One region of the Bradyrhizobium sp. LCT2 genome, then DNA from elsewhere that is predicted to be linked to it. Evidence: riboswitches for the same ligand, from Rfam matches in the RefSeq annotation. Region 1 holds a riboswitch; each other region holds the start of a gene.
The links. Region 1 has a riboswitch for cobalamin ahead of EI171_RS31680 (DUF1636 domain-containing protein). Riboswitches for the same ligand answer to the same signal wherever they lie in the genome.

Region 1 (6,952 bases):
CGGCGGCAGGTGGCCGATGGTGACGGCACCGATGCGCCGCTTGGCCTGCGCGGCCTCGCCGGGATCGTTGACGATGAAGGGATAGATGACAGGCAGATCACCGATCAGGGCTTCCGGCCAGCAGCTCGATGACAGCGCCACGGATTTTCCCGGCAGCCATTCCAGCGTGCCATGCGCGCCCATGTGCACGACAGCATCGCAGCCCTGCTCGCGGAGCCAGAGATAGAACGCGACATAGGCATGCCGCGGCGTGCGGGCGAGATCGTGATAGTCGGCGTCGCGCGTGGTTGCATCGCCGCGTTCCGGCTGAACCGCGATGATCGACTTGCCGCATTGGATCGCGGCGAAGTGGAACGCGCCGTCGCGGCAGCTCGGGTCGCTCTCCGGCGCGCCCCAGGCTTGCGCGAGATCATCCTGCAAGGATTGCGGAAGACGCGAGAGCGCCGCGCTGTATTCGGCGACGCTCCAGGAGAGTTGCCGCCTCAGCAGCGTCTCACCGAGAGCCTGGACCGGCACGACATCGAGGCCGGTCCCCGCAAGATCGGACATCAAGGCTTCGACCGAGGCCAACGCGTCAAGACCCACTGCGTGCGCGATCTGGTGCGGGCGGCCCGGATAGTTCGACAGCACGACCGCCAGCCGCTTCTCGCCGGCCGGCTTCACCGCGAGCTTCTGCCAGGCCGCGACGCGCGCGGCGATGGCCTTCACGCGCTCCGGATCCGGGCGATGGGCAAGATGCGAGAATTGCAGGTCGGGATCACGTTCCGCAGCCGACTTGAAACTCACCACCCCCGCAAACAGGCGGCCGTCGACTTCGGGCAGCACCACATGCATCGCGAGGTCGCCGGGCGACAGGCCGCGCAGCGATTCCGCCCAGTCCTCGAGCCGCGCGGTGGAAAGCGCGACCTGGAACACGGGACACGATGCCGCATCGAACGGTGTCGTGCCGTCGTCGCCGATCGCGGAGAACGCGGTCGCATTGACGATCGCGGCCGGAGGATTTTCCACGAGCTGGAGCCGCAGCCAGTCCGCGACGCCCGCGGCCTTCAGCGAGGTGACGAACACGCCATAGGCGTCAAATCCCTTCTCGCGCAGCGTCGCAATCAGCGCATCGACCGGACCGGTGTCCGCGGCGGTCAGGTACGAGCGATAAAACGTCACCAGCGCGCGAGGCTTGCCCTCGCCGGCGGTCGGCACGGCGATGACACCGCGCGCGGGCTCGTAAAAGCCCATCTCGGGCACGGTCGTCTCGCCGACGACCGGACCGGCATAGAGGCCCGAGGCCAGCGCAAGTTGTGCGATCGCGGCCTGCGCTGCGACCGGACCGCCGGTGTCGCAGAGCACCTTGAGCCGGCGCAGCGTCGAGACCGGCAGAGTTGAGTATGCATCGAGCAGCGTGTCGTCGCGGCCGTCGGCCGGCAGCACGGCGAGCACGATACCGCGCGCCTGCGCGAGTTGCTGGAGAGCCGCGAGACCGTAGGGCCAATAGGACTCGCCGCCGATCAGGCGGACCAGAATGCCGCGTGCCTGGGCCAGCGTGCGCTCGATGTAGGTGTCGATCGAAAGCGGATGACGCAGTTCGGCGAGATTGGCGAGCCGCAGCGACGGCAGGCTGTCGCGGCCACGCCGCCAGCCGGCCGCGAACGCGGCAAGATCGGAATCCGAATACGAGAGCACCACGAGATCGGCCGGGTCCTGGCCGATGTCCCTTGGCGTCGCGGTCTCCTCGAGACCGCGGCTCTCGCGGAAGACGACGTGCATCAGATGCCAGATCCTGAAAGACCAAGTCCCGCTCTTATCGCGGCCTCGTCGATATCGCCGTGCTCGCCGATCACGACGAGCTTTGACTGCCGCGCGAGCGCGCCCCAGGGCTTGTCGAACTGGTGACGCACGCGCTCGCCGACGGCCTGGAGCAGCAGGCGCATCGGCTTGCCCGCGACCGCGATGTAACCCTTGGCACGCAGCACGTTCTGCTCGCGCGCCAGGCGCTGAACCGAGGCGACCAGCGCATCGACGTCGCCGACTTCCGGAAGATCGATCACGACGGACGCAAAATCGTCGTGCTCATGCTCCTCCTCGCCGTCGTGATGCGACGGGCGCGCGGCAAGATCATTCTCGGCGGCGGCACCGAGACCGAGGATGACGCGCGCATCGATCGCGCCGTCGGTAACGGCAAGCATCGGCACGCGGCGCGGCATCTCGGCGGTGATGGCAGCCTTGGCCGCTTCGAGTCCCGCCGGGCCGGCAAGATCGGCCTTGGTCAGCAGCACGATGTCGGCGCAGGCGATCTGGTCCTCGAACACTTCCGACAGCGGCGTCTCGTGATCGAGATTTTCGTCCGCCGCCCGCTGCACTTCCACTGCGGCCGGGTCCGGCGCGAAACGGCCGGCGGCGACGGCCTCGGCATCGGCCAGCGCGATCACACCGTCAACGGTGATGCGCGAACGGATCTCCGGCCAGTCGAACGCCCTAAGCAAGGGCTTGGGCAGCGCCAGGCCCGAGGTCTCGATCAGGATGTGATCGGGCCTCACCGGCCGCGCCAGCAACAGCTCCATGGTCGGGATGAAATCGTCGGCAACGGTGCAGCAGATGCAGCCATTGGCGAGCTCGACGATGTTTTCCTCCGGGCAATTGGCATCGGCGCAGGACTTCAGAATCTGGCCGTCGACGCCCTCGCTGCCGAACTCGTTGACGAGCACCGCGAGCTTCTTGCCGTTGGGGTTGGCGAGCAAATGCTGGATCAGCGTCGTCTTGCCGGAGCCGAGAAAGCCGGTGACCACCGTGACCGGGACTTTTGCGAGCGAGTTCATTCGGCGGCCTCCGGCACGACGGCAATGGGGGGAATGCGCGCAAGTGACTGCTTGCGGAAGATCTCGGGACGGCTGCGCCAGGGCACGAGGCCGTCGGGCGCGGCCGCATAGGCGGCGGCGCCTGCGATCACGTCGCGCGCGTTGGCATCCGACAGGCGGCCATAGACATAGGACCAGCGGCCGGGCGCACTGAGCGCGACCGAGCAGCCCTGGCTGCATGCGGACAGGCATTCAACGGGAACCACATTGACGCCATCGGGCACGCCGGCGTCGACGATCGCACCGTGAAGGCGCTTGCCCAGCGTGACTTCGCCCTCGCCAAGCGTCTCGCCGGCACGGCAGGTAATGCAGACGTGAAGTGTGACGGTCATCGCCTCTTCCAGAATAAACAGCGGGAGGCGAAGAGGCCCACGAACCGGTCTTGCGAGGGTCCGTTTCCCCGTCGCGGAACACCCCGTCCGCCGGTCCAAAAATCGTCCGCGCTGGCAGGTCTCCCGGCTTGCGGAGCAGGGTTTTGCCCTTCGATCCCCGCCTTCCCGATCCCGTTAGGGATCAGTGGCCTCGGGCATCTCTCCGGTCACGGTCGCGGGGGCGGCTGCATTTTGGACCCAAATCTTGCCGATTCGGACCCTATCGCATTCCCTCTTCGCCTGTCATAGGACAGGAACCAACGCCGGGCCACCATTTGCCCCTGGCCGCCTCTTGTCAAGCCGAAGGACCCCGTCCGATGACGCCTGAACCGGATACCCAAACGGCCGAGGAAACCGACGCCCGCCACGCCGCGAAAATGGCGAAGAAGAAGGCCGCCCGCGACAAGATCATGGCGGCCAAGAGCGGCGAGAAGGGCCTCATCATCGTCCATACCGGCGCCGGCAAGGGCAAGTCCTCCTCCGCCTTCGGCATGATCGTGCGCTGCGTCGCCCATGGCTTCCCCTGCGCCGTCGTGCAGTTCATCAAGGGTGCCTGGGATACAGGCGAGCGGCGCCTGCTCACCGGCCATTTCGGCGATCTCTGCCAGTTCCATGCGATGGGCGAAGGTTTCACCTGGGAGACGCAGGACCGCGCCCGCGACATCGCGGCCGCGCGCGCCGGCTGGGAGAAGGCGAAGGAGCTGATCCTCGATTCGAACCTGCGCATGGTCGTGCTCGACGAGATTAACATCGCGCTGCGCTACGACTATCTCGATATCGCTGAGGTCGTCGAGTTCCTGACGACGCAAAAGCCTGCGATGACACATGTCGTGCTCACCGGGCGCAATGCCAAGGACGAGCTGATCGAGATCGCCGACCTCGTCACCGAGATGACGCTGGTGAAACATCCGTTCCGCTCCGGCATCAAGGCGCAAGCCGGCGTCGAGTTCTGAAGACACACGCGATGGCGCGCGCATTGATGATCCAGGGGGCCGGCTCGGACGTGGGCAAGTCGCTCATCGTCGCCGGCCTTGCGCGCGCCTTCACGCGGCGTGGGCTGCGCGTGCTTCCCTTCAAGCCGCAGAACATGTCGAACAATGCCGCCGTGACCGTCGACGGCGGCGAGATCGGCCGCGCCCAAGCACTGCAAGCCCTCGCCGCCGGCGTCGAGCCGCACACCGACATGAACCCGGTGCTCCTGAAGCCCGAGACCGATGTCGGCGCGCAGGTCGTTGTCCACGGCAAACGCATCGCGACCGCGCGGGCGCGCGAATACGCGGCGATGAAACCGTCATTGATGGGCGCGGTGCTGGAGAGCTTTGAGCGGCTGAAGGCGCGCGCCGATCTCGTGCTGGTCGAAGGCGCCGGCAGCCCCGCCGAGGTCAATTTGCGCAAGGCCGACATCGCCAACATGGGTTTTGCGCGCAAGGCCGACGTGCCCGTCGTGCTGATCGGCGATATCGACCGTGGCGGCGTCATCGCCCAGCTCGTCGGCATCAAGACGGTGATCGACCCCGACGATGCCGCGATGATCCAGGGTTTTGTCATCAACAAATTTCGCGGCGATCCCACGCTGTTCGATGACGGCTACAAGCTGATCGAAGCAAAGACCGCCTGGCGCGGTTTTGGCGTGCTGCCCTGGTTTGCGCGCGCCGGCGAGCTGCCCGCCGAGGACGCGCTGGGCCTGAGTGATGCGCGAAAGCCGGGCCAATGCAAGATCGCTTGCCTTGCGCTGTCGCGGATCGCCAATTTCGACGATCTCGATCCGCTCAAGCTCGAGGCGGGCGTCGATCTCGTCATGGTGCGGCCGGGTGAAGCGATCCCTGGCGATGTGCGTCTCGTCATCATCCCCGGCTCCAAATCCACCCGCGGCGACCTCGCCTTCCTGCGCGCGCAGGGCTGGGACATTGATCTCCTGGCGCATTATCGCCGCGGCGGCCACGTGCTCGGCCTCTGCGGCGGCTATCAGATGCTCGGACGCAGCGTTGCCGATCCCGACGGGATCGAAGGCCCTGCCGGCGACACGCCGGGCCTCGGACTCCTGGATGTCGAAACGGTGATGAGTCCGCAGAAGACGCTGACGCGGGTTGCGGCCGTGCATGCGGCGACCGACCAGCCGATCGAGGCCTACGAAATCCACATCGGCCGCACCGACGGGCCCGATCGCGCCCGTCCGTTCGCCAAACTGAATGGCGAGCCTGAAGGCGCAATCTCCAGCGATGGCCGCGTACAGGGTAGCTATTTGCACGGCCTGTTCACGTCGGATGATTTCCGGAAAGCGTTTTTGACCAAGCTCGACATCCCGGCAGGCGACGAGCCCTATCACAGCAGGGTCGAGAGCGCGCTCGATGCGCTCGCCGATCAAATCGAAAAGCATCTCGACGTCGAAGGCCTGCTTTCGCTAGCGCGCTAGGACCTCGGCGAGGCGCGTCCATTCGGGCTCGCTGCCCGGAAGTCCGAGCCGCAGCCATGTCGGCTTCTGCACGAAGACGCGCGACCAGATCTGGCCGCGCGCGAGCTTCTCCTGCGCGGCCAGCGCATCCGGCGTCTCGTAGAGACGAAACAGCGGCGTGCCGCCAACGAACCGCCAGCCCTGCGCTCGCGCCATGTCGTCGAGACGGGCACAGTCGCGCACAAGCCGCGCTGACGTGGACTCCGCCCAGGCATCATCACGCAATGCGCGGCAGCCGATCGCGATCGCCGCCCCCGAGACCGGCCATGGCCCCGACATCGCCGCAATCCTGGCGATGTCCGCCGCGCTACCGAGTGCAAACCCAAGCCGCAGGCCGGCCAGACCATAAAACTTCCCGAAGGAGCGCAGGATCAGCAGCCCCGGATGATCCGCTTCCGGCGCAAGCGACAGCTGCGGAACGGCGTCGACAAAGCTCTCGTCGATGACGAGACGGCCGACGCGCGGCAGCAGTGCCAGCAAATCCTGCGGCGTATGGCACCGGCCATCGGGGTTGTTGGGGTTGACGACGATGGCGAGATCCGCGCCCACCAGTGCGTCAAGATCGCCGACCTCCAGGACATCCCAGCCCGCAGCCGACAGGACTCCGGCATATTCGTTATAGGTCGGCGCGAGGATGCGGGCGCGGCCGCGCGGCCCAAACTGCGGCAGCAATTGAATTGCGGCTTGCGCGCCGCCCATCGCGACGAGCGCCGCGCTCGTGCGGTAGGCGTGCTGCGCCGCCTGATGCAAGGCATCGATCTCGGCACGCGACGGCAGCGCGCTCCACGCGCGCATGCTCACCTCGCCCGCCGGATAAGGCAGCCGGTTGATCCCCGTCGAGAGATCGATCCAGTCCTCCGCGCGTCCGCCAAAACGCTGCTGGGCCAGATCGAGATTTCCGCCGTGCTCACGCATGTCCCGTTCTTTCACGCGAAGCTGAGGATCGCAAGGAGGCCGGCGAGCAGCAGCATGGCGCGGCGGTAGACCGTCAGTCCCTCGCTGATGTCAGCGGCGAGCGGATCGCGCGCACCTTCGTTCAGCCAGGGCTCGTTCGTGATGCTGCCGTGGTAGATCCGGGGACCGCTGAGCCGCACGCCGAGCGCGCCGGCCAGCGCCGCTTCCGGCCAGCCGGCATTGGGCGAGCGATGCCGGCGCGCATCGCGCGTCGTGCACGACAATGCTTCCGCCCTGTGCGGCGCCAGCAGCACGAACAGAAACCCGGTCAGCCGCGCCGGAATGAAATTGGCGACGTCGTCGATCCGCGCCGCCGCCCAGCCAAA
Region 2 (6,952 bases), 4.5 Mb from region 1:
GCTTGCAGGTTTACAGCTTTCTTCAATGCAACAGGAGTGAACTAAATGCCGTATCTTCCCGTGGCCGGTCTTCCCGTGGTCGGCGCGCTCGATTCGACGATGAACGGAGTGGTGCCGGAAGGCGCGGTTGTCGCTCCTGCTTTCAACGCCTTGTTGGGGCAGTATGCCCCGGTGAGCTATCAGTACCTACCGGTAGCTTCGCCAGCCCTGGTCGGTTCGGTCGTTACAAGTGTTGTTCCCGTCGCCGTGGCTCCAGCCGTCGTTACTACCCAGGCGTACATGATGGCGCCGCCCCCTCCCACCATGCTGGTGGGTCAGCCGAATCAGAGCTCTGAGCCTCCTGTGGATCCGGTGTGGACGCATGAGGTCAAGGATGGCAAGGCCACGATCAATCTCGGCGACAAGTATGCGATTACGGCGGACGAGAAGGATGGCACCTGGACAGTTCGCAACAACCAGACCGGCCATGTCACGAAGATCCATGGCGACCCCCACGTCGACGCCGACGGAGACGGCAAGGACGACTTCGATTTTAAGAAAGATATGACGTTCCAGCTCGACGATGGCACGAAAATTACCGTCAATAACGTCGACTACGGCAATGGTGAGGCCATCTCCTCAAAGCTTACCATTACAAACGGCCACAACGCGATGGTTGTGGAGGGGCTCGGCGACGCTAAGGATGGCAAAAACAACCTGAGGGTGACGCAGTCCAATGCTGGAATGACCCTTGATGAGTTGACAGCCGATGGTGCTCAGACAATCTATGAGAGCGGCCAGGGTTGGGTCGATGGCGCCGGACGCGCGGTAAATCAGGCGAGTATCAATGCGGGTGAACGGGGGCGCGGACCGGGCAACTACCAGTATGCAAGTCCGCCGTCAGGCTGTGCGAGCCCCGTCTTCTTCGTTCCGCCTCCGCCGCCGCCCCTCGCGATGGTACCGGTTGCGGTCGCTCCGACTCCTGGGCAGTCGCCTCAGTCGGCGCCAGTTTGGTCGCATGAGGTGAAGGACGGCAAGGCGACGATTAACCTTGGTGATAAGTATACGATCACGGCCGATGAGAAAGACGGCACCTGGACCGTTCGCAACAATCAGACCGGCCATGTCACGAAGATCCACGGCGATCCTCACGTCGATGCGAATGGCGACGGCAAGGATGACTTCGACTTCAAGAAAGGCATGAGCTTCGAGCTCGATGACGGCACAAAGATTACCGTAGACACGGTCGATTTTGGTAAAGGCAAAACCATTTCCTCAAAGCTGACCATCACCAACGGCGACAATGCGATGGTTGTCGAGGGACTCGGTGATGATAAGGATGGAAAGAACAATCTGAAGGTGACCCAATCCAATGCCGGCCGAACCCTTGATCAGCTGACATCTGATGGAGCTCAGACAATCCACGAGCAAAATCAGGGATGGGTTGACAACTCCGGACGCAGGGTGACGCAGTCGGTCATCGACCACAATGAGAACCCGGACGCGCCGCCGGATTTCAAGACCATGATGCGGGAAATGATGTTGCGGCGGGTTGCGTGAGGCCGAGTCCATCAATTGGACAAATTGTGAAGCGGGCGGCGCTAGCGCCCGCTTCTCATGTTCGGCGAGCGACGATGAGAATAGCAGGTGCTGCCGCCTATGAATCCAGAATCGCTGCTCGCGTCCGACGATCGCGCAGTCAAAGCTTTGGCCCCAACCGGGCCAACAGCAGCCCGTGACGGCAGGACAAAGTACTGGCAACATCTTCCAATGCTGTGGCGAAGGCGCACGAGTTGCATACGCAGGAGAGCCCTCACGCTCTGAGCGCCAACGATGCTGGCCCTCAGGAAAAGTCCTTGAGATCTCTCTAGCAGACAGGTTCGCGGTCAGCCGCGGATCTGAACAAGGACAGCCTGGCGAGCGCAATCGATCCTCGAATGAGGGAAATGTTGCACGGCTTGCGTGCTATCGTTCATTACCCCTTGCTGAGAGCGCTCGTATCGTCATTCTTGGGCGGGATAGCAAGGAGCTTGCCGGTGGAGCTTCGGCCTTGCTGTGCAGGTCTGCCGCTGCGGAAGACCAAAAGTCGCAGCAGCGTTTGCCGAGAGAGCCGGGTGCACACCGATTTGTGGACCCGCTCGGCAAGCCATTTGGAGCATCGCTGAAGGCGCGTCTGGCTTGCTGCAGGTACCAAGTCCCACTTGCTTCGTCCAATCGGGCTCGTTTTAAACAGCGGGCCCGATGTATCCCCATCCCGCCTCACCCCTCATCCAGCTCGCTCATGGCATCATCCATATCCGACTGGGAGTCGCTTATGACTTGCGTGGCGACGGAAACGAGCGCCTTCTCGAAAGCTTGCTGCAACAATGCCGCAGGCGACCGGTTGCCGCCGTTCGCCGCGGTGTCGGGGTCTGCGCCAGCCTCTGGCCTTGTCGCTGCGATATCGGCGGCGCCTGCGTCCATGTCGTAACACTCACATAGCGGCGTCGCCGCGAGATGACCTGCTCTCTGATAGCAGGGGCAGCTTGCGAGAAGCTGACGAAGATCGCGTCTCTGATAAATTCTGCGATCACTGATGTTGAGTTGATTTGCCTCGTGGAATGTCGATGTGCAAAGGACTGTGCTGGCACGACACGAAAGGTGGATCGGCTGGGCATCTGTCAGCGAAAAGACCGTCCGGGGGCAAGCCCTTGGTGAGCGAATATTAAATTCCGGCTTGGCGAAATTCTGTTGCATCATAAAAGTCGCCACGTTCAACCGCCGCGATGCGGTCCAGCAGGCAATCGAAGGACAGATCTCCCAAGCCAACTGTCCATGGCAAGATGCAGCAGATGTGACGAAATCGACCTCGCGCTTGCCGTTCTTGTTCGCGGTTCTGAATGTCAAGCACCTAGATTGCGAAGACGCGGCGCGGCTGATCTTGATTCTTTCTAACCCTGCAGAACGATTTTTCCGGCGCGTGCGCAAGCGTATCACGTTGATGGGGCTACGAAAGCCTGCGCGCTTAGCCCGTAATTATCACAGTCGCTGCCGTTCGAAGTTCAATAGGTCTTCGAGCTCCCACAAAAGTGCCGCGACTCTGAGGATCGCTTTTGGCGCCAATTTGTCTTCTCGTACGCTGCAATAAGGAGGCCCGCCCTCTGTCTCACGATGCGAGCCAAAAAAAGACGCGATGGGGTTGCACCTCGCCAAACTTCTGGGATAGGTCGTCAAGTACTTGGAAGTAGCAGCCGGCGACCGGGTTGCAAAATGAGATGGGAGACATTTGGGTGCGAACAGAGTTTTCGTGTATCAATCGGTCTAAAGCGATCTTTGATGACATTTATGCTTTGGATGATCCAAGGGCATACTTCTCTGTCCTGGGCGACTTGGATTATATGATCCCGGACGTGGCTGAGCCGGTCGTGCGACAAATTCTGGCAGCGAAAGCTTCCGCAACCGGTCTTAAGCCTGTCGTTCTTGATATTGGATGTTCATACGGCATCAACGCAGCAGTGCATCGCTTTCCACTGACCTTCGGGGGCCTGCGTCACCGCTACGCTCGGCGCGAAATGAGGGCGATCAGTTCTGAGACACTGGTGCGCCTCGATCGCAATTTTTATGCGGCTTGGCCCGATGTCGGGTTGGCGCGGTTTATCGGCTTGGACGTGTCGGCGCCGGCGATTAGCTATGCAACAAACGTTGGCCTCCTGGACCAGGGCATTGTCGCTGACCTTGAAAAAGACGCGCTATCGACAGACAGCGCGCAAATTCTCCGCTCTGCGGATGTTATCATGTCGACGGGTTGCATCGGCTATATTACCGAGAAGACGTTCAGAAAAATTCTCGATGCGACCGAGAGATGTCCATGGATCATCTCCTTCGTGCTACGAATGTTTCCATTTGAGTCTTTGGCCTCGACCTTCGCGAACCGTGGCCTTGTGACGGAACGTCTTTACGGCGCGACATTTATCCAGCGCCGCTTTCGCGATGCTGAAGAGTTTGAAGGTTGTTTGGCCAGCTTGGCGGCTCTTGGCGTTGATGCGACCGGCCTTGAATCAGAAGGGCTGTTTCACGCCGATCTGATCTTGTCTCGCCCTGAGGCCGATGCGCGCGCCACTCCTCTGGAAAACATTGTCACGGTCGCCAGCGGCAGGGGGCGGCCGATCGGCCCCCGTTACGTTCATGTTGAAGGCACCGAGGGCTTGCAGGTCGCGCTAGAGCCATGACAGGTCAGAAGCCGCTACGCTGCGCGCCAGCCCCGTTCTGGGCTGGATCAGGAGGTCGAGAACGAAGCCATTCTGGCCAACAGAGCGCCGCAGCCGATGATATTTCGGAGGGATGGACCTCTGGCTCGACCATGCGCAAGCCGAAGTAAAAACCAGGAATATAGCCCACGCGGGACCGATCACTTTCGAGCGGGAGGCTATAGCGCGAGCGATAAACGTGCTGGTGTTCTAGTTCTCGGCCGCTCCATTCGTTAGCTTGACGGTGTCCTTTTGCCCTCGGGAGCTTGATCTCCCGCAACGGAAGGCTTGACGAATCTCGTCGGGTGCCGCCTAGATGTGGATCTGTCTCGGTCTTCTGTCCTTTATTTTGTGGGACCGAAGCTAAGAGGGAACCCGGTGCGCCGAACGGCTGCTCCGGGGCTGCCCCCGCAACTGTGAGCGGCGATCGGTTCATGTCAGTGATCGATCTCTCGTCAGTCGATCCACGCTCGCTGATCGGCAAGGGACGGGTCGGCCTCCTCGACTCGACCGGCACCTATGACGTCGATCGCTTACGACTTCTGGAAGCGGCAGCAGCAGACCCATCGGATGGGCGAGGAGGTGCCGCTCGGCGCCGATCTCAAGGACTGGGCGTCGGACCGCGTCACCGCCAACGAGCGCGCGCTGCTCGCCCAGATATTCTTCACTCAGTCGGACATCGAGGTCGGCGACAACTATCTCAAGCGCTACATCCCGATCTTCCAACCGCTCACCGTGCAGATGATGATGGCGACGTTCACCAACATGGAGACCGTCCACATTGACGGTTATGCGCTGCTGCTCAAGACACTCGGCATGCCCAAGACCGAGTTCGAGGCATTCCGCGACTATGCGCAGATGCGCGCCAAAGCGGACTACATGCACGAGTTCGGCGTCCATACCGTGGCTGACGTCGCTCGCACCCTTGCGATGTTCGGCGCCTTCACAGAAGGCATGGCGTTGTTCGCGAGCTTTGCCATGCTGCTCAATTTTCCGCGCCACAACAAGATGAATGGCATGGGACAGATCGTAAGCTGGTCTGTGCGCGACGAGAGTCTCCACTGCGAAGGGATCATCAAGCTATTTCACGAATGGCACCGCGAAACCGGCGTGGTGACGCGCTCCGTCCGTAACGACATCATCGACGTCGCCAAGACCATGGTGAAGCTGGAGGAGAACTTCGTTGATCTCGCCTTCGGCCTCGGCAAAATCGAGGGCATGCGGGCTGAGCAGATCCACGCTTATGTCCGCTATGTCGCGGATTGGCGACTGACCCAGCTCGGAATTACCCCGGTCTTCGGCTTCTTCGAGGCCAGAGAGAGCGGGTTTACCCAGCTCCGGCCGCATCCGTTGCCACGGCTGGTCGAGATCCTGAATGGGGTCGAGCACGCCAATTTCTTCGAACAGCGCGCTACGGAGTACTCCAAGGGGCGAGCCGCGGCAGCTGGGATGGCGAAGAGGGGGGTGGGCGGCTTTCGGCCGTATGCAGGACGACCGCAACAGCGTTTTGTTGGAGCGCGATCCTGATAATGCTCGTACTTTCGCAGAAGTCCGCTGATGCTTGCGGAGCAAAGCTCGACCAGTGACATTAATCCAGCCTACCGAAGCTGTGATAGTTGACCCATGAGGGCGAGCCGTTGCAGTCACGCCAATACTATCAATCGCTCGCGTCCTTGCATTGTGGGTGCTCACGTCTGCCAACAGGGCAGGACAAGCGGCAGGCGGGGCAAGCAGTTCGAATGTTGGACCTGCGCGGTCAGAACGCGCCTATCCTATTTCAGAACGCACTCTCACCTTTGTCGTCGAGGACATGACCGTCCCGCGATCTTCTAGAATCCCCGCGGGATGTCGCTGGACGCGCTATACCGACTTTGTCCTCTTTAGCGCCAGCGCGTTTGTTTCTAGCGCGTCCATATGAACAATGATCTCATCCATATCGAACTTTGGCTTAATCGGGTCGGTCGGCCTTTGATTGGACGCTGCCGTGACCATTGCAATTCTGAAATGTCCCTCAAAGAGGAGCTTGGCCGCGGAATAGCCGCCGGCCCGATCGCCTTCATCAGGTGCTCGTCGGCAAGGTCGCTCTGTCGGCCCTCGAAGATGACCCTGCCGTGGCTCGGCTACAGCCGCTAGTGAATGGGCGGATCTTCCGGGTCTGCAGGTCGGTCTTCCTCCATACCTTCGGGCCAAAGAGTCGGGTCTAGCGACGGTGTGAGACGAATGAAGCCCTCTTCTCTCCATTCGGCTGTGTGAGGCACGCCGAGCATGGTGAAAACCTGCGTTGGGTCGTGCTTGCTCGGCTTCAATCCGCTGCGCTCCAGCATGTCGATTTGAGCGCCTGTGGCTGGTTGACCAGCGAACACCCAGTAATCCTTGGCGAGATGTCCGTTCAGCATACGGAACTCGGAAAGCTCTGGCGGTGCAGCTTCGGGAGGCCCAGCTTGAGGCGGTCCCGCTTGCAATGGCGGGGCGTGAGAGGGGCCGGCGTGCGATGGTTCAGGCCGCAATGGGGCGACGCACGATGGTCCGGCATGCGATGGCTCTGCCTCCGATGCCTCCACGTGCGGTTGCTCGGAATGCGACGGGTCGACTTCCACATTCTGCCATATCAGATCTTGATCGAAACCAGGATGTTCCTCGATGGCCTGAGCGATGGTTTGCTGCGAGAGATGTTGCGGGAGGTTTTCCGGCTCTGGCTCGGCATCGGCCGCAGGGGGCGTATACAGATCATCCTGCCAACCCAAGTC
Region 3 (6,952 bases), 1.7 Mb from region 1:
GCTGGTCGAACGAGCTCTCGGTGCGCGCCACCGAATAGATCACGCTGGTCTCGATCGCGGGTGCGACCTGCTTGTGCTCTGGGATGCCGATGGTCGGGAAGGCGTAATGGTCGAGCGCGAGCCCGCGCGCAAGCGCCGACTTGCCCACCTCCAGCATCACGCGGGCATCGTTGCGCTGTCCGGCCAGCTCGCCGAGGCCTTCGAGCGCGGCGACGTCGGTGCTCTCCTTGGCAAGATCCTCGGCGTAGTAGAACACCGTGTCGCGCTCGCCGATGCCATAGAGCATGTCGGCCGCGCGCACGCGCTCGTCCAGGGCTTGCGGGTCGGCTGCGGCCAGCACGGGCGAGGGCGGGCGCAGCTCGATGCGGTCGAGGCCGAGCTTGGCGCGGGCGAGCTGACCGTAATAGGCGGTCGGGTAGCGCGCCGCCGCTTGATAGCTCTGGCGCGCATCGGCCGGCGCCCCCATCGCTTCCGCGGCACGGCCGCGCCAGTAATGGGCGCGCGACAGCGCGAGTGGATTGGCCGAGCCTTCGTCGATCGCGGCGAAGTGCATCATCGCCGTCCTGGGATCGTCGAGATAGCGCAGCGCGATCCAGCCGCACATGAAGTGGTAGTCGACGCGGTAGACCTCCATCGCCGGCACGGCCGCCGCTCGCACCACGTCGTAAGCGGTCTTGAACTTGCCCTGGTCGAGCAGTTTTCGCGCGAGCAAACGGCGCTCGCGCCACCAGGCGTCGGTGTCCTGCGCCGCCATGGCGTCGGGTGCGGCGGCCAAAATCACCTCGGCCGCATCGTCGATGCGGTCCTTCTGGAGATGCCATTGCGCGCGGCACAGCACATAGCCGAGATCGCGGCGCGCCTCGGTCGAAACGTCATCGAGATAGTCCTTGGCCTTGTTGGCCTTGCCGGTGACGGCGGCGCAGGCCTTGACGATCGCGAGCGCATCCTCGCCGAGCCGTTTTGCCGCGCGCCTTGCGCCGGCATAGTCCTTGGCGCCGAGCCGCTTGTCCATGCGGGCGCGGTGGTCGTCGGCGGTGAGGAGATCGCGGAACGCCTCGTAGGAATCTTCCTCGCTGCGCTCCGACAATTCGTCCGTGCGCCAGGCCTCGCGGACGAGCCGCGCGGCCCTGTCGCTGTCGCCTTCAGTGAGCAGCACGCGGGCGAGCGCGAACTTGCCCTTGGCGCTGCTCGGGCGGTCCATGGTGAATTTGTGCACGGTGGCCGCGTCGGTCTTCTCCTGCCACAGCCGCGCCTCGGCGCGCCGGCGCAAAAGCGCGCTGCTCGGCCAGTCAGGATTGGCGGCGAGGAAGGCGGCATAGCGCTTGAAATTCGCGGTACTCTCGGAATGGCGCAGCATGAACCAGTCGGCGAGCTTCTGCCCGGCGGGATCCGCGATGCGGTCGCGCGCCGCGCTCGCGTCATCGGTCTTGCCCTTGCGCGCGAGATCGATCGCGTCCTTCAGCGCGGCGAGGTCGCCGGTCAGCGGCGGCGCTGCCGGCTTGTCTGACGGCTCGTCGTCCTGCTTCTTCGGCTTGCGCTTCGCCTCGGCGTGCTTGCCATGGCGCGATTTCGCCGCGGCGTGGCGCTGCTTGCCGGCTTTCGCCTCATGCGTCTTCTTCGACGCGGACGGTTTGTGACTGCTTTTCGCCGCCAGCTCCGTCGGAAGGAGAGCCAAGGCGGCCACGGCAACGACACACGCGAGCGAGCGTAGGCACTGGTTCATTCCGTGGTCCCCCCTGCGAAACCAGTACAAACCAAAGTCCGCGACGACATGCGGCTCGAGAATCAAAGTGACGCCGAAAACGATGCCACGGCATCGTTTCGCATTTGTCACGCTGTCGCAACAATGCGGCAAAATACGGATGGAAGGCGGGAACTCTTGCAACGGGGAATAGAATAGGCCCCTTTAACCTTTGTTAACGAATAAGGCTCCGGCGACGGTTGCGCACGGTCCAGGGCGCCGTGAAGGGCCAGATTGCGCGTATTCCCGGGCTGAAATCCGGTGTATTGAGTTCCCTGACCCGTCCTTTCAGCCTTTGCCCCGCACCTATGCCGATTTTCAACCAGTCGATCCGACGCAAGATCGTCGGCATCGCCCTCGGATTGATCGTCCTGATGCTGGTCACCTCGATCCTGTCGATGGTGATGTCGAGCCAGGTCGGCGTCCTCCTGGACGAGCTGACCAACCGCTACATCCCGGCTTATGGCGATCTGGCGCGCGCCAATATCCGCTCGCTGGAGCGGTCGGTGGCGCTGCGGCGCATGGTCATGATGAAGATGCAGGCGTCCTCGGACGAGGAGGCCTATGCGGCGCGCCTGCGCGAGTTCGAGGAAGCGGACCGCAAGATCGAGGAGGAGGCCGAGGGCGCACGCAAGCTCATCAACGCGATCATCGACGACCCGAGGACGCCGTCCGACAATGCCGCGCTGGCGCGGATCGAGATCCGCATCGAGACTGCCGTCACCGAGCTGCGCCGCGACCTGAACGAGGACCACGCAAAGCTGCTCAAGCAGGTCGACGCCAAGCAGATGGCAGAAGCCCGCAGTACGCTGGAGCATATCGACGCCATCCGCGACCAGTTCAATCGGAAGTTTGATGCGATCCGCGCCGACATGCTGACACAGGTCTTCGCTTCGACATCGCAGGTGATGAGCCACCAGCGCCAGGCCATCATCGTGTCGGGCATCGTGACCCTGCTCGCCGCGATCGTCGGATTTGCCTTCGCGCTGCTGGTGTCCGGCGGCATCACGCGGCCGGTGCGGCTGTTGCTGGCCGGCACCCGCGAGGTCGAGGCCGGGCGGTTCGACAAGACCATCGCCGTCTCGACCCAGGACGAGATCGGCGAGCTCGCGGCCGCCTTCAACCGCATGATCGAGCAGTTGCGCCACAACGAGCGCATCCGCGAGACGTTTGGCCGCTACATCGATCCCAAGGTGGTGCAGGGCCTGATCGAACGGCCCGAGGTCGCCATCGACGGCCAGCGCCGGGTGATGACCATCATGTTCTGCGACATGAGTGGCTTCACCTCGATGAGTGAGGGCATGACCCCGCGCGGCCTCGTAAAGGTGATGAACCACTATTTTACGGTGATGTCGGCCCCGATCAGGAGCAATCGCGGCGTCATCGACAAATATATCGGCGATGCCATCATGGCCTATTGGGGCCCGCCCTTCATCGAGGAGGATGAGCCGGCACTCCTTGCCGGCTGTGCCGCCATCGACATGGCCGACCAGGTGCCCGCGCTGCAGAAGCAATTGCCCGATCTGCTCGGCATCCGCGCCATGCCCGTGCCCTGCGACCTGCGCATCGGCATCGCCACCGGCGAGGTCCTCACCGGCAGCATCGGCTCCGAGCTGATGATGAGCTTCACCGTGATGGGCGATGCCGTAAACCTCGCTTCGCGGCTCGAGGCCGTCAACAAGGTCTACGGCACCCGCATCCTGATCTCGCAGGCGACGGCGGATGCGGTCGGTGAGCGCCTCGAATTGCGCGAGATCGATCGTCTCGCGGTCGCCGGCCAGAGCGCGCCGCAGGCGATCTTCGAGGTGATGGCGAGGGCCGGCGTGCTCACCGCCGCGCAGGACGGCTTGCGCACGCTCTATGCCGAAGGTCTTGCCGCCTATCGCGCCCGCCGCTTCGACGAGGCCCGCGCCGCCTTCAACGCGGCGCTCGAAGCCGTCCCCGGCGACGGTCCCTCGCGCGCGCTGCTCGCCCGCATCGCGCAGTTCGAGGTCAATCCGCCGGACGAGAGGTGGGACGGTGCCTGGCGGCTGGAGCAGAAGTAAGCCGCCGCGCGGGAAAAATTGTTTCTACTCGATAACGATGTTCGCCGTGACCTATTTCCCAGGCTTAGGTGATCGTCCTTGAGGCGTTTGATGGGGACACGCCGATGACAGAACTTGAGGACAGGCTGGAACGGTTCGAGACGCTCACGGCCGAATGCGAGCTGATCGCCAAGCTCGCCACCGACAGCACCAAGCGCGAATTCTATCTCAAGCTCGCCGAGCACTATTATCAGCTTGCGCGCGAGACGCGGGCTGCGGTCGCGACCAGCGCTGCGGCCTGAAGGCGGCTGCAATCCGTTCTTAACATTTGGCACGCATCCTTTGACGGGAGCGAGCGTCGCGATTCGCGATGGCTCGCAGTGGGAATGCCGGGACTCGCTGCAATGCAGCGTGTCTCGCTGATGTTGCTTTGCCGGTGCTTTTTCGGGGCAATCCCATGCGTCTGCTTGCGGTCCTCATCCTCGCGCTCATGACAGCGGCCTGCAACCAGGAACAGGACATCACCGGCTCGACCGCAGCCTGCCCGGTGCGGAACTACAGCTCCTACAACCCCCGCGACATGAACCAGTGCGTGGCCGCCTGCAAGGCGTGCGACCATGGCAACACGGTCACCTGCACCACGTCCTGCACGCTCAAGGGCGCGCACTGATCGGCCAGCGGTTTGCAAAAGCCTGAGGGCCGGATCGCCGGGCCCCTTGGGCATTGAGGGGTTGACGGTGTCGGGGCACCGGAACGATTCACCTGACATAATCATTGGTAGGAGCAGGCAGGACGCGGAGTCGGATGGAATGGGTATGCTCGATCCCGGCCGGTTTCTGGTGTCGTGCTCGCAGTGCGACGCGTGGCCGATGGCGGCCAACGTCAAACGCTCGAGCTGGTCGACGTCCCCGAGCGAGGTCCGCTTCGTGTGTCCGCGCTGTCGCCGCGAGGAGACCGCGATCATCTCCGCCTCGGGCGAATTGACGCCGATCCGGCGCATCGACATCCCGCCGCGCGACGTCACGGTGGCCTGGGCTCAGGCACAGCGCCAGAGAGGGCGGGCGTAGGCGGCCGCTCTATTGCGCGATCCCGTGTCGGAACCCGGGCGATCGTCGGACGTTTCCGCCCCAACATCACGTATCGAGGCCGGGCGAATGATCAGCGCGCATTTCGACACCCGTACACGGATCAACATGAAGCTGGCGCTGGATCGGATTTGCCGCAATCGGCCCAGGGGCGAGGATCATGGGTTCCGCAGGTCGGTCGCCGAGAACATCGTCCGCTGCGCGCTCGCGGGCCGAACCGGCATCGGCCAGCTTGTCGATGCCGGAGAGCGGGCGGTGGTCACGACGCGCGCGGTGCGGAAGCCTGACTGATTGTGTTTGCCTCGCGTTTGCAGCTCATCGTTCAACCGGTCGATTGACTCTCCGTACGGCCGCCTCGTAGATTGATCGGTGACGGTTCTCCGCACGGAGATCAAAAGGGAACGTGGTGCGAGATTGTCCCAACGCCGGGATTGTCCCAACGCCACGGCTGCCCCCGCAACTGTAAGCGGTGAATCTTTCGTCATATGCCACTGGGAATCTCGGTCCTGGGAAGGCGACGTAAGGTAACGACCCGCGAGCCAGGAGACCTGCCGTCAGCCGTGGTCACACGCGAAGATGTCGGTCGGGGAGTACAGGCATTAGCTTCACCGGAGCAATCGATTGCTCCGCCGTAAAGCCTCGTTCGCTGTGACGTGCCACTGACGTCATGCCGAGGTTACAACTGTGTCCCGTATTGTCTCTGCCGCCAGGCGCCTTCGCGCCGGCATCGTTGCTGCCGTTTTCCTCCATGCGATCGATCTCCCCGCAGCTTTCGCGCAGCAAGCCGCCGCCGAGCAGCTGCCGCCGGTCGAAGTGACCAGGCCCGACGATCAGAACCGCACGCGCGCCAGGGCGATCGGCGATGGCGATACGGCGAGGCGGCGAGCCCCGAGCGAAGCGCCGGCAGGCAATGGCGCCGGCTCGTCCGGCTCCGCCGGCGAGGCGGTCGCCGGCAACGGAGGCATCGTCGGGGCCGTCACAACCGTCATCACGGCCGCGGATATCGCACATGCGCCCTCGCAGACGCTTGCCGAGATCATCGCGACGCAAGTCCCGGGTGCCCAGATCACGACGCTCTATGGCGGCCAGATCGGCGCGAAGACCAGCGTCGACCTGCGCGGCTTCGGCGCGTCTGCCACTGCCAATTCGCTGGTGCTGATCAACGGACGGCGGCTGAACGACATCGACATCGCGCAGGTGGACCTCTCCACTGTCCCGCTCAATTCCATTGAGCGTATCGAGATCACGCGCGGCAATGCCGGCGCGGTGCTCTATGGGGACAATGCGGTCGGCGGCGTGATCAACATCGTCACCAGGAACGGCGTCGGCGGGCCGCCCGTTGCCGCGCGCATCGAGGCCGGCTTCGGCTCGTTCGACACCAGGCTTGGCAATGTCTCGACGTCGCTCAATTCCGGTCCGTGGTCGACCTCGTTCTACGGCAATGCCGTCAAGACAGACGGCTACCGCGACAACAATCGCCTTCTCCAGGAGAATGGCGTCGGCAACCTGAACTATACGACATCAGGCCTGACTGCTTTCGTCACCGTTACCGGCGACAATCAGGAGCTGCGATTGCCGGGCGGCCGCACCGTCGATCCGTCCATCGGCGTCGACGAGCTCGCGACCAACCGACGGGGCACCAGCACACCCTTCAACTACGCCAACCAGCAGGGCTTCAGCGCGACAGCCGGCTTCACGAAGACCCTGCTCAACGGCGTCGATCTGATCGTGGACAGCGGCGTGCGCGACAAGAAGCAGCAGAGCGCGTTCTTCTCCGGCCCAGCGCCGGTTCCCGCGTTGTTCACGTCCACCTATGTCGATGCCGATCTGACGACATGGTCGATCACGCCGCGGCTCAGCGTGAAGGGCTTGCTGCTGGGGATGCCGTCGCAACTGCTGACCGGCCTCGATTATTACGATGCGAGCTTTCAGCAGAACCGCGGCGCCGGCCAGGGGCTCGCGCCCTGGCACAATTACGATCTCAGGCAGCAGACGGTTGCGGGCTATTTTCAGCACGCATTGGGTGTGGCGCCGGCGACGGACGTCTCCTATGGCGTGCGGGTGCAGAACGTCAGTCTCTCGGCGCGCGATCATTTTGACGC

Region 2: another riboswitch for cobalamin. It lies ahead of EI171_RS10510 (ribonucleotide-diphosphate reductase subunit beta); the one in region 1 lies ahead of EI171_RS31680 (DUF1636 domain-containing protein).
Region 3: another riboswitch for cobalamin. It lies ahead of EI171_RS23940 (TonB-dependent receptor); the one in region 1 lies ahead of EI171_RS31680 (DUF1636 domain-containing protein).

Annotation. Positions count from the first base shown of each region.
Region 1 is NZ_CP034432.1:6,623,213-6,630,164, forward strand. It holds gene cobN (cobaltochelatase subunit CobN) at 1-1,761, opposite strand, end outside; gene cobW (cobalamin biosynthesis protein CobW) at 1,761-2,810, opposite strand; gene EI171_RS31680 (DUF1636 domain-containing protein) at 2,807-3,181, opposite strand; cobalamin riboswitch at 3,277-3,497, opposite strand; gene cobO (cob(I)yrinic acid a,c-diamide adenosyltransferase) at 3,538-4,173, shown strand; gene EI171_RS31690 (cobyric acid synthase) at 4,185-5,633, shown strand; gene cobD (threonine-phosphate decarboxylase CobD) at 5,622-6,587, opposite strand; gene cbiB (adenosylcobinamide-phosphate synthase CbiB) at 6,599-6,952, opposite strand, start outside.
Region 2 is NZ_CP034432.1:2,085,088-2,092,039, forward strand. It holds gene EI171_RS10495 (DUF1521 domain-containing protein) at 46-1,539, shown strand; gene EI171_RS45475 (hypothetical protein) at 2,239-2,946, opposite strand; gene EI171_RS10505 (hypothetical protein) at 3,234-4,187, shown strand; cobalamin riboswitch at 4,519-4,791, shown strand; gene EI171_RS10510 (ribonucleotide-diphosphate reductase subunit beta) at 4,776-5,732, shown strand; gene EI171_RS45480 (hypothetical protein) at 6,335-6,952, opposite strand, start outside.
Region 3 is NZ_CP034432.1:4,955,250-4,962,201, forward strand. It holds gene EI171_RS23915 (lytic transglycosylase domain-containing protein) at 1-1,723, opposite strand, end outside; gene EI171_RS23920 (adenylate/guanylate cyclase domain-containing protein) at 2,050-3,786, shown strand; gene EI171_RS44850 (hypothetical protein) at 3,891-4,067, shown strand; gene EI171_RS23925 (hypothetical protein) at 4,223-4,435, shown strand; gene EI171_RS23930 (hypothetical protein) at 4,575-4,832, shown strand; gene EI171_RS23935 (hypothetical protein) at 4,920-5,141, shown strand; cobalamin riboswitch at 5,207-5,421, shown strand; gene EI171_RS23940 (TonB-dependent receptor) at 5,535-6,952, shown strand, end outside.